Regions from separate parts of the Paenibacillus sp. J22P218 genome, predicted to be linked through region 2. Evidence: riboswitches for the same ligand, from Rfam matches in the RefSeq annotation. Region 2 holds a riboswitch; the other holds the start of a gene.
The links. A riboswitch is a leader RNA that binds a small molecule or an ion and turns the genes downstream of it on or off. The one in region 2 is predicted to bind cyclic di-AMP.
Positions count from the first base shown of each region.

Region 1: it holds a riboswitch for cyclic di-AMP, as region 2 does, so the genes downstream of both, AC0YN0_RS01275 (hypothetical protein) here and AC0YN0_RS29675 (ubiquitin-like domain-containing protein) in region 2, are expected to answer to the same signal.

Region 1 covers NZ_JBWDNL010000001.1:267,046-274,548, forward strand. The annotation lists gene AC0YN0_RS01250 (ABC transporter ATP-binding protein) at 1-709, shown strand, start outside; gene AC0YN0_RS01255 (ABC transporter permease) at 706-1,509, shown strand; gene AC0YN0_RS01260 (ABC transporter permease) at 1,515-2,297, shown strand; gene AC0YN0_RS01265 (hypothetical protein) at 2,366-2,797, opposite strand; cyclic di-AMP (ydaO/yuaA leader) riboswitch at 2,803-2,973, opposite strand; gene AC0YN0_RS01270 (hypothetical protein) at 3,039-3,434, opposite strand; cyclic di-AMP (ydaO/yuaA leader) riboswitch at 3,440-3,599, opposite strand; cyclic di-AMP (ydaO/yuaA leader) riboswitch at 3,997-4,204, shown strand; cyclic di-AMP (ydaO/yuaA leader) riboswitch at 4,230-4,412, shown strand; gene AC0YN0_RS01275 (hypothetical protein) at 4,541-4,936, shown strand; gene kdpF (K(+)-transporting ATPase subunit F) at 5,079-5,156, shown strand; gene kdpA (potassium-transporting ATPase subunit KdpA) at 5,172-6,851, shown strand; gene kdpB (potassium-transporting ATPase subunit KdpB) at 6,870-7,503, shown strand, end outside.
Region 2 covers NZ_JBWDNL010000010.1:9,212-16,714, forward strand. The annotation lists gene AC0YN0_RS29660 (AbrB/MazE/SpoVT family DNA-binding domain-containing protein) at 34-288, opposite strand; gene AC0YN0_RS29665 (HD domain-containing protein) at 563-1,870, shown strand; gene AC0YN0_RS29670 (TatD family hydrolase) at 1,878-2,651, shown strand; cyclic di-AMP (ydaO/yuaA leader) riboswitch at 2,836-3,021, shown strand; gene AC0YN0_RS29675 (ubiquitin-like domain-containing protein) at 3,276-4,424, shown strand; gene rnmV (ribonuclease M5) at 4,688-5,236, shown strand; gene rsmA (16S rRNA (adenine(1518)-N(6)/adenine(1519)-N(6))-dimethyltransferase RsmA) at 5,241-6,155, shown strand; gene yabG (sporulation peptidase YabG) at 6,259-7,143, shown strand; gene veg (biofilm formation stimulator Veg) at 7,364-7,503, shown strand, end outside.

The sequences.
Region 1 (7,503 bases), on a different contig from region 2:
TACGGTTGTCGAGGCGCTTAAAGATATTTCTTTCTCGATTGGCAAGGGGGAGATTGTCGGATACATCGGCCCGAACGGAGCGGGGAAGTCGACGACGATTAAAGTAATGAGCGGCATACTCGTGCCGGATGAAGGAAGCTGCTCCATTATGGGCTATACACCATGGACGGATCGTACTGCTTATGTGAAAAATATCGGTGTCGTCTTCGGCCAGCGCTCCCAGCTATGGTGGGATGTGCCGGTGATTGATTCTTATGAGCTGCTCAAGGATATTTACAAGATACCGCCTAAGCGGTATGAAGACAATCTACGAATGCTGACGGAAACGCTGGACCTTGCAGAATTCATTCGTACGCCTGTGAGGCAGCTCAGCCTGGGCCAAAGAATGCGCTGCGAGATAGCGGCTTCGCTGCTGCATAGCCCAAGCGTATTGTTCCTCGACGAACCGACGATCGGACTTGATGCCGTGAGCAAGCTGGCTGTTAGGCAGTTTGTTAAGACAATCAACAAGGAGCAAGGCGTTACGGTCATTCTGACCACGCATGACATGGCCGATATAGAAGCGCTGGCCGACCGGATTCTTATGATTGGCAAGGGTACTTTGTTATACGACGGAAGCTTGGATCAGCTGCGCAGCCGGTTCGGCGTGCAGGAAAAAGAATCCTTGGATGAGATGATCGTTCAGCTCTATAAGGAGCATCAAATATGAGGGCCTATGTCTCGGTATGGAAGCTGAGATTCATTAATGGGCTGCAATATCGCGCATCTGCAATTGCGGGTACAATAACGCAGTTGTTTTTTGGATTCGTATTCATTATGATCTACATCGCTTTCTATAGTCATAGTACGGCGCAGCCGCCTATATCGTTGAAGGAAATTGTTACTTACGTCTGGCTGCAGCAAATTTTTCTTTCGTTCATCATGCTCTGGGCTCGCGACAATGAAATGTTCGATCTCATTACAACCGGCAATATTGCCTATGAATTGTGCAGGCCAATCGGCATATATCAGCTATGGTTCGCCAAGCTGCTCGCGCAGCGCGCGGCAAACGCAGCGCTGCGCTGCTTGCCGATTGTTCTTGTCGTGTTTTTTTTGCCGGAACCGTATCGCATGACAACACCCCCGGACTGGCCAACGTTTTTCTTCTTTGTTGCTTCATTGCTGCTGGGCTTATTCGTCATTGTTGCGATATCAATGATGATTTACATTTCCGTATTTTGGACACTGTCACCGACAGGTTCGATTCTAATGATCTCGATTGCCGGCGAATTCCTAGCCGGGATGATTATTCCCGTACCGCTTATGCCGGATTGGCTGCAACGGTTTACTTACGTATTGCCGTTCCGCTGGACGGTTGACTTCCCCTTCCGTGTATACTCAGGCCATATTGCACAGACGGAAGCGTTATGGGGGCTCATCATCCAGGTAGGCTGGCTTGGGGTGCTCATAGGAATTGGTTGGGCCGCAATGAGGAAGGCACTACGGCAAATAGTCATTCAGGGGGGCTAATCGCTATGCAACTCTATTTCAAATACTTATCGATTTTGTTCAAGTCGCAGCTGCAATATCGCGCTTCCTTCTGGCTGCTAAGCTTCGGACAGTTTTTTGTACCGGTAACGGTGTTCGCAGGTTTGTATTTTATGTTCGAGCGCTTTGGGGAACTGCAAGGCTGGACCTTCTTCGAGGTTGCGTTGTGTTTCGGCATTATTCATATGGCGTTCTCGCTAAGCGAATGTTTCGCGCGGGGCTTCGATGCATTCTCGGGTCTCGTGAGAAGAGGCGAGTTCGACCGTCTGCTTGTTCGTCCGCGCAGCACGGTACTCCAGGTGCTTGGGTCGCAATTCGAGTTCACGAGAGTCGGGCGGATGTTGCAAAGCGCGATTGTGCTTGGCTGGGCACTGTACAAGCTGCCGGTTGAATGGAACGCGGCGAAGGTAATGACACTTATATTGATGATCGTTTGCGGCGTATGTATCTTCGCAGGCATCTATATCTTGATGGCAACGATGTGCTTTTGGACGATTCAGGGACTTGAGATCGCAAACATTTTGACGGACGGAGGGCGGGAGATGGCGCAATACCCGCTGAATATTTACGAAAGATGGGTTAAAGTTCTGTTTACGTATATTATCCCGTTCGGATGCGTCAATTATTTGCCGTTGCTCTATATTCTTGGAAAGCAGAACGGCAATGACTTGTTCTATATGCTGCTGCCGCTTGCTGGTGTATTGTTCTTGGTACCTTGTCTAGCGGTATGGCATATCGGTGTCCGACATTATCGTTCGACCGGATCATAAGCTCGCCAATAACGTAAGCAAGCCCGCTCCTTCGCGCTGTAGGAGCGGGCTTGCTTCATTCTAATACGCTAATGGATGGACACATAGGCGACGGAACGGTTCTTAAGTACTGTCTCTTCGGTATTGCCTTCGATGAAGGTAGGGTTGTCGGTATGAGCGAGAAGATCGTCGATCGCGGTGCAGAACAATTCATTGAGTCTTCCATCCACATGTGCCGGCAGTAGAGAGTCATACAACGAGGCAGAATCCGTGAAAGCTCCGACGAATTGACGCAGCGGCTCGCTCCATTGCTTCAGATCGATTTGGCTGTCGGACTCAGGCGCAAAAAATTCACCCCAGCCGACCCCTTTGTTGCTTAACATTCGAAGACATACGCGATAACCGGAAGAGTCGACGGCGAGGGCAGGAATAACGAACAACTCGATGCGTGTGATGGTGAGACTGTCACTAAGATCTTGATCGGACAGAAAAGAAAGATGACAATCGGATTTCGTCAACATAAATAAACCTCTCCTTATTTCGCTTACGAGGTTAGCTGTCGGATTCGGACAGAGAGACGCCCTACCAAGGTTACAAATCCTTGGATTCACCCCTTGCGAGCGGATCGATTGATCCAAGTAGTGGCTCGCGTTGGTTCCCCCGCTTTTTCAAACGAAAAATTCAGCGTTAGTATGCCGTATATTATAAATCTATCCGCGCCGTTTGTAAATGATTTTCGCTAAATATTCTGACAACTTACTCTTAAAACAGTGAGATATAGGAAACGGAGCACTTCAGTAAATCTCCACTCATGGCGGGATTTCTCGTACTCTTGTCGTTCCGAACGTGAAGAAGCGCGTCGTTGAACAAACCGTGAATGCGATTGTCAACGGGGATTTCCTTAGCATGTATCTCACCTATATAACGATGCAGCATGCTGCCCCATCTGACCCAGTCTGCCGGTTTATCTGCTTCATTCACGAACAACTCACCCCAGCCTAATCCGTTAGTCGTTGCTAAATGGAGACAGACGCGATAACCTGTGCGATAACCATCGTAATCAGGAATGACGAACATCTCGATTCTTCGAATGCTTAGCGCCGGGCAGTCGTTGGTGCAAGAAGGTAATGGCTCGTCGATTTGTGCTTGTATGAACATATGAAATTCTCTCCTCTATTCGCTTACGAGGTTAGCTGACGGATTCGGACTAGAGAGCTGCCCTACCGAGGCAATGCCTCGGATTCACCCCATTCGAACAATCGAACGATTGCTCTTGTTGGTTCCCCCGCTTTATCCTATGGACAAATTCAGCGATAATGATATGCCTTTTTCGGCTCGACGTCTATCCTAAACCGATTCGAAGCATTTGTAAAAGGTTCATTTTGTTGCACAAGACGCTCTAAGAGCAAATTAGAGGAGCGACGTTCATTTTATCCATGAAAAGAGGCTTTTTCGATGGAATACTCGTTTTTACTTCTGTTATTTATGATTTGAAAAAAAGCATGCTTGCGCGTGTTGGATACGAAATTCAGACATATATGTAATTTCAGAAAACGAGAGATAATTGGCGAAAAAGTGAGTAATATCGAGATATTACTTTTTGAAAACGTTAACGATCACTCTATAAGCTCCTATATTATCCAATATGGTCGCTGGGCCTGCTTTACATAAAATTTGGCTGGGAGTAAGATTCGATACAGGATTCGCAATTGAAGTTGCGATGGACTGATCGCTGAGTTTCCGCGAGGCAAGCGGAAAGCGGGGGAACCAAATGTGAAGCGGTGCGTCTGTACGATGTGAGAGTCGGAAAGGCGGCACGGCAGGGGTGAATCTTCGAAGAGGCAGCACCATGGATGCCGCTTCGAAGTAGGGCGACTCTCACCGCCCGAATCCGACAGCTAACCTCGTAAGCGTGGTTTGGAGAGAGGAATGATACAACGATTCGTTTTAATTGCTATTTTATCGCTGAGTTCCGCAGCAGTCTGCGGGAACGGGGGAACCAAAGAGCGATGCGCCGCGATGGAGTCGGCCGCATAGGTGCTCATGGGGTGAATCGCAAGGCGTAACCACCTTGCGTAGGGCGACTCTCACGCCCGAATCCGACAGCTAACCTCGTAAGCGTAATCGAGAGAGGCAACCATCGCAGTGCCGATTCGGCATGGCTTCCTTAGCCATGCCTCCGAAGAAGCCCGCGGGGAAAGGTCCTCTTTTCCCGCAGGCTTCTTTTTTGTTGCCTTTTTTCAGAAATTCGGAGGAGATTGCCGTTGGGCGAGGAGCATATTATCGTTGCCGGGCTTAATGAAGCTGGCAAAGCATTCATAAAAACATTGGTATTTCGCGGACTGCCGTTCATCGTCCTGACGAACAGCAAGCTAGAGGAAAGACAACTTCGTAAGCATGGACTTAATAACGTTTTATACGTGAATACTAATGACAGGAATAGTTGGATGATACCGGAAAAGGTCATTGGCGATGTCTTCATCTTTGAGAGCAGCTTAGCTCTTAGCTGCAGGTTCATACAATGCTGCAGGGATTGGACGTCTGGATCGATCTACGTCATTACGACGCATTGGAATCCAAGAGTCATATATAAAGGGCTTGGCGCAGATCACATCGTACATTCGCAAACCGGCGAAATTGGGTTTCTATTGAAAAAATAACTTTTTGTAAATGTCTATAGCAGGAGGGAACTGCCTTGATGGATCTGTACATGATTGGTACTTTAATCGTTTGCTTCGGATTGTTTTATGGTTTTCTTGCTTGGTGCGACAGAGCTGTCAAGCAAACGGGGGGCGATGGCGAATGATTATCGTAGCAGCGCTTGCGGTGCTCGTATTCGGTTACCTCTTATATGCTTTAATTCACCCGGAAAAATTTTAACCAGGAGGAACAACGATGGATATTTTGCAGCTATTAATTGTCATTGCCGTTCTTCTGCTGCTTGTGAAGCCGCTCGGAACGTATGTGTATCACGTATTCTCGAACGAGTCCAACCGGCTCGATAACGTATATGGAGGATCGGAACGGTTCATTTACAGGTTGATTGGACTTAAGAATCGAGCGGGCATGAGCTGGAAAACGTATGCGCTCTGTTTCATCGCCACGAACATCATTTTGGTAGCTTTCAGCTATCTGATTCTACGGCTGCAGCATGCGCTGCCGCTTAATCCAAACGGCATGGCGAGCATGGAGCCTACGCTTACGTTTAATACGATTATCAGTTTCATGACCAATACGAACCTGCAGCATTACAGCGGCGAGAGCGCTTTGTCTTATTTCTCGCAAATGGCGGTCATCATGATGATGATGTTCACATCCGCTGCAACTGGGTTTTCAGTCGCAATCGCGTTCGTAAGGGGCATTACGAGCAAAGGAAAAACGATCGGCAACTTTTTCGAAGATTTTGTTAAAGCCCATACGAGAATTTTTCTTCCGTTGGCCTTTATCGTTACGCTCGTTCTCGTTGCGCTGCAAGTACCGCAGACACTCGATCCGACGATCGCGATCAAGACGTTCGAGGGCGCGGTGCAACAAATTGCCATTGGACCGGTCGCTTCGCTGGAATCGATCAAGCATCTCGGTACGAACGGCGGCGGCTTCTTCGGCGTCAACTCGGCTCATCCGTTCGAGAATCCGAATCCGTTAACGAATGTCATCGAAATTTTGTGCATGTGGGTTCTTCCAGCAGCACTGCCTTACACGTTCGGTTTATTCGCCAAAAATAAAAAGCAGGGCTGGATCATTTTTTCGGCCATGATGACCTTGTTCCTCGTATTCCTTAGCGTTGCTTATGGCGCCGAGAAGATGGGCAACCCGGCAATGGCCGCGCTTGGCATCGACGCCTCGCAGGGGAGCATGGAGGGCAAAGAGGTTCGATTCGGCATCGCGCAATCCGCTCTCTTCACGACGGTGACGGCGGCTGCGACGACAGGAACGGTCAACAATATGCACGATACGCTTACGCCGCTTGGCGGACTGGTGCCGCTGGCCGAAATGATGCTTAACGTCGTATTCGGGGGCAAGGGCGTAGGGCTAATTAATATGCTTATGTACGCGATCTTGGCCGTGTTTATATGCGGGCTTATGGTTGGACGGACGCCGGAGTTTCTCGGGCGGAAGATCGAGCCTCGCGAAATGAAGCTGATCGCCATCGCGATTCTCGCGCATCCGTTCATTATCCTTGTACCGACCGCTCTCGCGTTCATGACCGATCTTGGTTACGCAGCCGTTACCAACCCGGGCTTCCACGGCATAAGCCAGGTGCTCTACGAGTATACGTCCTCGGCTGCCAATAATGGCTCCGGCTTCGAAGGACTTGGCGATAATACGCCTTTCTGGAATATTAGCACCGGACTTGTCATGCTCTTCGGACGCTACATCTCGATGATCGCGATGCTCGCCGTAGCGGGATCGCTTGCACGCAAGCAGCCGGTTCCGGAGACCATCGGCACGTTTCGCACGGATAATAAGCTGTTCCTTGGACTGTTGATCGGTACGGTGTTGCTGATTGGCGCTTTAACATTTTTGCCGGTTATCGTTCTCGGACCGATAGCCGAACATTTGACACTCCGCTAACGGATGAGGTGAACGAAGATGAGTAGAAACGAAACCAATAAATTGCTATCCTCAGGCGCGGTCAAACGTGCGGTAATGGACAGCTTCATAAAATTGAATCCCATTGTTATGATGAAAAATCCGGTCATGTTCGTTGTAGAGGTCGGTACGGTTATCGTCCTATTGATGGCCCTATTCCCCGGATATTTCGATGCCAAGCAAAACGTTGGCTTTAATCTGACCGTGTTCGTCATTCTGTTCGTTACGCTGCTGTTCGCGAACTTTGCGGAGGCAATCGCAGAGGGCAGAGGCAAAGCGCAGGCCGATTCGCTCAAACGGTCGAAGCAGGACATGACCGCCAATAAGCTGGTTGGCAGTACGATTACGGTTGTATCTTCGCCGGAGCTGCGCAAAGGCGATATCGTCGTCGTCTCTCAAGGCGAGATGATTCCCGGAGACGGCGAAGTCATCGAAGGTCTGGCATCGGTAGACGAATCAGCTATCACGGGTGAATCGGCGCCCGTTATTAAAGAGGCGGGCGGAGACTTCAGCTCGGTAACCGGCGGCACGAAGGTCGTCAGCGACTCGATTAAGGTCCGAATTACAAGCGATCCGGGACAATCGTTCATCGATCGGATGATCGCGCTCGTGGAGGGTGCCAAGCGGCAAAAAA
Region 2 (7,503 bases):
CATGTGGATATAAATGATTATAACCTATTTTTTTTATTTTGTCACAGGAGAAGGCATTTCTGATAAACAAATATGGCAAACTATTTTTCCTTTGAAGTAAGAAACGTTCTCTGCATTACCACAGAAGATACATGCAGGCTCGTATTTCTTCAACATGATGCGCTCTCCGTCCACGTAAATCTCTAGCGCATCCTTCTCTCCGATTCCTAGCGTACGGCGCAATTCAATCGGAATAACAACTCGTCCCAATTCGTCCACTTTACGGACAATCCCTGTTGATTTCATCATGATCTATCAATCCCTCTCTTAGATAAATTGTTTCGCCATCGTTCGACATGTTTCTTAGGTTTATGTCTATAATAATACCAACGATTCCCAAAATAGTCAACCTAAAAATTTACTATAAATATCCGTATTTACGGGCATTTGACTACGAAATGGGGGCATACTACTCTGTAATAGAATACAACAGCTTCGACAATTTGGAAACTATTAAACGACACTATTCGACATTAATTCGACATAATGTGTCGAAACTATGAACGAAGGAGATGATCATAAAATGAGAGAGCCGCTTCAGGAAGAGAAGGTATTCAAGGATCCCGTACATCATTATATATACGTACAAGACCAAACGATTTGGGACCTTATTAACACCAAAGAATTTCAGCGTTTGCGCCGAATTCGGCAATTAGGGACGTCCTACTTAACATTCCATGGCGCAGAGCACAGCCGTTTCTCCCATTCGCTGGGCGTATATGAAATTACGAGAAAAATTATTTCGCAGTTCGAGCGCAATAGTTTCCATGACTGGCCGAAGGAAGAGCGGCTCGTATCATTATGCGCTGCGCTGCTCCATGATGTCGGTCACGGTCCGTTCTCCCATTCGCTTGAAGAGGTGTTCGATACCGATCATGAGGAGTGGACGTGCAAAATTATTTTGGAGGATACAGAAATCAATCGTGTATTGCGAGCCGTATCCGAAGATTTTCCGAGCCATGTCGCTGCCGTCATTCAGAAAAAATATCCAAAACCGATCGTTGTCAGCTTGATATCCAGCCAAATGGACGCGGATCGAATGGATTATTTGCTCCGAGATGCTTATTTTACGGGAGTAAATTACGGTAATTTTGATTTGGAGCGCATTTTGCGTGTGATGCGGCCTTACAAAGGGCAAATTGTGGTTAAGGAAAGCGGCATGCATGCGGTGGAGCATTATTTGATGTCGCGTTACCAGATGTATTGGCAGATTTACTTCCATCCGGTTACGAGGAGCTCGGAAATTATTTTGAGGCAAATTTTCCGCCGGGCGAAGGAGCTTTACGAGAAGGGTTATTCCTTCTTATGGATGCCAGAGTCGGTCAAGCGGCTGCTCGATAATACGATGGCCGTCAGCGATTATTTAAAGCTGGATGAAGCGCTTGCGCAGACGGCTTTCATGCAATGGGCCGAAGAGGATGATTCACTGCTGGCCGACCTATGCGACCGCTTCCTGAATCGTCGATTATACAAGTACATAACGATCGATGATCCTGAGCCTACTTTATTAGAAGAAATACGTTTGCTGTTCCTCTCGATCGGCATGAATCCGGAGTACCATATGGAGCTGGATTTCCCGTTCGATCTTCCGTATGACGTGTATCGTCCCGACAGACAAGAGGGAGAAAAGAAAGAAAAAGCGCCGATTTTGTTGTTGGATCATCAGGATGAAATAAGTGAAATATCGGCTAAATCCGACATAGTTAGATCGATCACCGGTTTACATCAGGGACAGTATCATTTGTATTTTCCAGAGGAGCCGCTCAGGATGAATATTTCGCAGATTAGTCCTCATTTGAAACAACTATTTCAGCTTAATGAAGGAGTATAACATCAACATGACATATTTATTTGATACGCATACCCATCTAGACTCACATAAGTTCGACGAGGACCGTAAAGAGGTAATTGAGCGAGCGAGAGAAGCGGGCGTTGATATGCTGCTCAATATCGGCTTCAACCGGGAGACGATCCCGACAACGATTGCGCTTGCTGAAGCTTATGACTTTATCTACGCAGCGGTTGGCTGGCACCCTGTCGACAGCATCGATATGACGCCAGACGACTTGGAATGGATTGAACGTCTATGCGAGCATCCGAAAGTTGTCGCAATCGGTGAGATAGGCCTTGATTACCATTGGGACACTTCACCTAAGGATGTGCAGCATCGTGTATTTCGGGAGCAGATTAGGCTGGCGCGAAAGGTGAAGAAGCCGATCGTCATCCACAATCGGGATGCGCATGAGGATATCGTTAAGATCTTGCGCGAGGAGAATGCGGCAGAGGTTGGAGGCGTCATGCACTGCTATTCCGGCAGCTGGGAGACGGCCAAAGCCTGCCTCGATATGAACTTCTATATCTCGTTCGGGGGACCGGTTACATTCCAAAATGCACGCGTGCCAAAAGAGGTGCTGAAGCAGGTTCCTTTGGACCGATTATTGATCGAAACGGACGCCCCTTATTTGACCCCTCACCCGTTCCGGGGGAAGCGAAATGAGTCCGCTTACGTCTCTCTTGTCGCCCAGTCTGCAGCCGAGCTATTGGGCAAATCCGTGGAAGAAATAGCCAAAATTACGACCGAAAACGGTAAAAAATGTTTTGGTATTGTTTAAAAACGGTAGGAAACGAGAGATTCAATGACCTTTTGGGCGATAAAACTGGATTTTGTTCAGGAAATCTTTAATCTTTTCCGACTTTAACCAGCTTTTTCGCTTAAATCGTCTTTTATCGCTTCTTTACAACAGACCGCCCGTGAAGGTATGATTCATTTCAGAGTTATTACTTTTTGTATTGGATTTCCAGTTTGCGCTTAATCTCCGAAAGGAGAACGGGGGACCCAAGTGCGGGTATTTGAAGGACCGTGCTTTGATCTTTTCAGGGGTGAATTTCGAAGCCATTGCCATGAGCATTGCGATTTCGAATAGGGCAGCTCTCTTGCCCGAATCCGTCAGCTAACCTCGTAAGCGTTCATAGAGAGCGATCAACCTCGTGCACCCATTTTTATGATATCTCGTGTAGACATCCGAGAAGCCACGATACAGATCCTCTGTCGACGGCTTCTTTTTATTTTCGAATAATCGGGAAATCGTCGTCATAGGGTTAGTCATGGAGGTGAGAGGATCGAGAAAAGAAGTAGAATTACTGGATTGCGTGCTCGCACGCCAATATACTATAGTCGCGTCAGTTGTAATCATGCGTAACACTTGGCGGCGGGGCTATGAAGGAGGACCGATGAAATGGGCACAATCCAGGTAAAGGACACCCATGGGAAACGATCATCCAGCATGTCTTTCGCAATGCGATGGAAGCATGAAAATTTGCGTTTGATACTACTCAGTGCTATTATCTCAATCGCTATGACTTTCATGTTACTGGTGTTGTTGTACGGAACGGCTGTCAAAAGCGTCTCCGTAGTAGTGAATGGACAAGAAACCGTTGTAGAAACAAAGCAATGGGTCCTGCAACGCCTACTGGATGAACAAGCTATTACGATTGGCGAGCATGACGAGGTTTCGGTGCCTCTGAATGCAGCCATTAAAGACGGCGATCGCGTTGAAATTAATCACGCGGTGGCGGTCAATGTAACGGCGGATGGCAAGACATCAACGGTGTACACGACAGAAGGAACTGTGCAGGCGGCGATCGAGCAATTAAATATTTCTGTTCGTAATCATGATAAAGTAGTACCGTCGCTTAACTCATCTGTCGAAGAGGATATGTCGGTAACCGTTGTACGCGTCGATACGAAAGTATCGGAAAGCGAGCGGGCGATGCCATTCTCTATCGTGAAGAAAGAAGATCCGACGCTGGAGGTCGGCAAGGAGAAGCTGATCCAGACCGGTAAGCAAGGCCTTATCGTTGAGCATATTCAGAAGCAGTACGAGGATGGCGTGCTTGTTTCTAAGCAAATGGTCAGCAAAGTAATCGAGACCGCTGCTGTCGATCAAGTCGTGGCAGTCGGTACGAAGAAGCCTGAGCCGAAAGTAACCGTGCTCTCTAATAGTAGTCCTACCGTGGAGACGTTGACGAAAAACGGTGTAACGCTTAAGGCGAAGAGCATCTTGAAGAACGTCACGTTAACTGCGTATTCCGCAGGCGTGGAATCGACGGGCAAGGACGAAAGCCACCCTCAATACGGCATTACGGCGTCCGGAACGAAAGTGACGGAAGGCAGAACGATCGCGGTTGATCCGAAGGTAATCCCGATCGGCTGGTGGGTCTTCATCGAAGGCATCGGATTCCGCCGGGCAGAGGATACGGGAAGCGCAATAAAGGGCAATAAGATCGACGTGTATTTCGGTAGTCAGAAGACTGCGGAGAAGTTCGGACGCAAGAAGGGTTACACCGTGTACGTTATTGGACCGAACAAACCGTCATCCACTTAGTGCTTTATCGGCAGCTAACTGTTTATCATCATCTTATCGTAATGTACAATTAAATATGCCATCATAAGAAGAGGCTAAGCCTCTTCTTTTTGTAGTTTTATTGACGCAATTCAGGCAGCAATTGTTGCAGCTATTTAAAATATAGGAAAGTATAAAATTCACACTTATACTAGGCCTATATTTCACCGCGAAACGTTTGCTTTTGCCGCTTAGGATGGCGATAGCCGTTTACGCTTGAGTAAATGAGGAAGGGAATGATCTTAGTGATTAAGGAGATCATTGTCGTAGAGGGCAAGGATGATACCGTTGCGGTGAAGCGCGCAGTAGAAGCCGATACGATTGAGACGAACGGCTCGGCGATAGGCGATGAGGTGCTGCGCCGCATAGCGCTTGCGAATGAACGCCGCGGCGTAATTATATTCACGGATCCCGATCATGCAGGGGAACGCATCCGTAAGATTGTGGCAAGGCATGCGCCGGGCTGCAAACATGCGTTCCTACCGCAGGAGAAGGCGCTGTACAAGGGTGATATCGGTATTGAGAACGCGAGTCCCGAAGCTATTCGCCAGGCGCTCTCCGAGCTTCGAACGGAGACAACGGATACGGCTGGCGAGGTGACCTGGGAGCACTTGATGGAAGCGGGATTGATCGTGCATCCCGATGCGGCTAATCGCAGATTGCTGGTAGGCAAGCTGCTTGGTATTGGCTACGCGAACGGCAAGCAATTTTATAAGCGTTGTACAAGCTTCCGCATCTCAAAGGCGGAGTTCGACGAAGCTATGCGCGAGATGGAACAGCAACTGGAGGGATAGCGATATGAACGGACAAGAAAATACCGCAGCGTCAGGCAGAGCGGCTATTGAAGTGGCAACACCGAAGCGGACGAAGGAAATTATTGCGAAGTACGGCTTTTCGTTCAAGAAGAGCTTGGGCCAGAACTTCCTGATCGATCAAAATATATTAAATAAGATTGTCGAGGCAGCAGAACTCGACAAGACGAAAGGCGCGCTGGAGATTGGCCCGGGTATCGGAGCGCTTACGCAAAGACTAGCCGCTTCTGCGGGCACTGTAACGGCGGTCGAGATCGACAACCGTCTTATTCCGATTCTGCGTGACGTATTGTCCGAAGAGACGAATACGGAGGTTATTCACGGCGATGTGCTGAAGCTGGACCTGAAGCAAGTATTTCAGGATCGCTTCAGCGAAGTAAGCGGCGTTAGCGTCGTTGCTAACCTGCCTTATTACGTGACAACGCCGATCTTAATGAAGCTGCTCGAGGAGCGCCTGCCGCTGGAGCATATCGTCGTTATGATTCAGAAGGAGGTCGCCGATCGGATGGCGGCGAAGCCGGGCGGCAAGGAATATGGCAGCCTCAGCGTAGCCGTGCAATATTACTGCGTGCCGAAGGTCGTATGCATTGTGCCGCATACGGTATTCATTCCGCAGCCGAACGTTGATTCGGCGGTCATCAAGCTGTCGCTGCGCGACAAGCCGGCTGTTGACGTGCCGGATGAGGACCATTTCTTCCGCGTCGTTCAAGCCAGCTTCGCCCAGCGCCGCAAGACGCTGTTCAACAACTTGACCGCTTTCGTTGGCAAGGACAACCGTGAGGCGCTGACAGCGCTGCTCACAGGTATTGGAATTGACCCTACGCGTCGCGGAGAGACGCTGTCCTTGGAGGAATTCGCAAGCGTTAGCCGCGCGATGCTGGAAGCGGGCTGGAGAGGCTAAGCAACCTAAGGCTCTCCTCCCAATCTGCGGCCTGCCGCAGCACATAATAATACTCACCATTCGCCCTGTCTGCCCATAGGATAGACGAAGAGGTGATTTACCCATGAAGCAAGGGGACCTGGTCGTCCGCAAATCGTATGGCGGTGACGTGCTGTTCCGAGTTGAAGCTGTTCGAACACATCATGCCGTCCTGAAAGGCACGGACTACCGATTGCTTGCGGATGCGCCTATTCCCGATCTGTCGGTCGTTCGCGACCCGGAGTCGACAAGAGCGGTTCAGCAAGTTCGTATCAAAGTTAATGATTCGCTGCAGCGCATGCACAATCAGAGAGAACGCCAGGCGGCCCGGACCGTCGATAATATCCGGCTTGCAACGCAGGAGAGCCAGCCCTTCTTCGAAGTGCCCGGAAAGGTGCTGCACCTGGATGGGGACAACAACTACTTGAAGAAGAGCATGCAGCTTTATAACACGATGCATGTGCCCTCACATGGTCTGCACGTCCATGAATCTCAGATGGCTGACGTGCTGTACCGATTGCTTCCCCAAGTGAAGCCGGACATCGTCGTTATAACCGGTCATGACGGCGTGCTTAAAAATCGGATGCAAGAGGACCTATATAGCCTAGGCAGCTACAAAAACTCGCAAAACTTTGTTAATGCTGTTCGCGTTGCGCGGGAATATGAGAAGAACCGCGACGGCCTCGTCGTTATTGCCGGCGCGTGCCAATCGCATTTCGAGGCGCTGCTGCAGGCAGGCTCGAACTTCGCAAGCTCCCCGGGCCGCATATTGATCCATGCGCTCGACCCGGTCTACATCGCGATTAAGGCGAGCTATACATCGATACGCGATACGGTTAATCTGTCCGATGTCATACACGGCACGATTAGCGGCATAGACGGTGTAGGCGGCATTGAGACATTAGGGCGATTCCGCGTTGGCTTGCCGAAGCCCAAGATTACTTCTGTCGGAGCGACATTGAACCCATAATTTTTTTCTTCACGGCGATTTTTGAGGCATATTTCTGATGCGCAGCGTTTACGACAACTTCTTAATATGGATAAAACCAAATAATTTATGCATGGATTTTTAAAAAATGGGTGAAAACACCGTTGACAAGTAAATAATGAGGCTGATATAATATTTTGCTTTGTTTGACAAACCCTCTTTTTTTGGTTATAATGGACAAGGAAAGAGGTGGTAGTGGACAATGGCAAAAAATGCGCTATTGGATATAAAACGCAGTTTGGAAGCTCATGTTGGTTCCAAAATCCGTCTTCGAGCTAACGGTGGCCGACGAAAGACCATCGAACGAACCGGAACGTTAGAAGAAATCTACCCTTCTGTTTT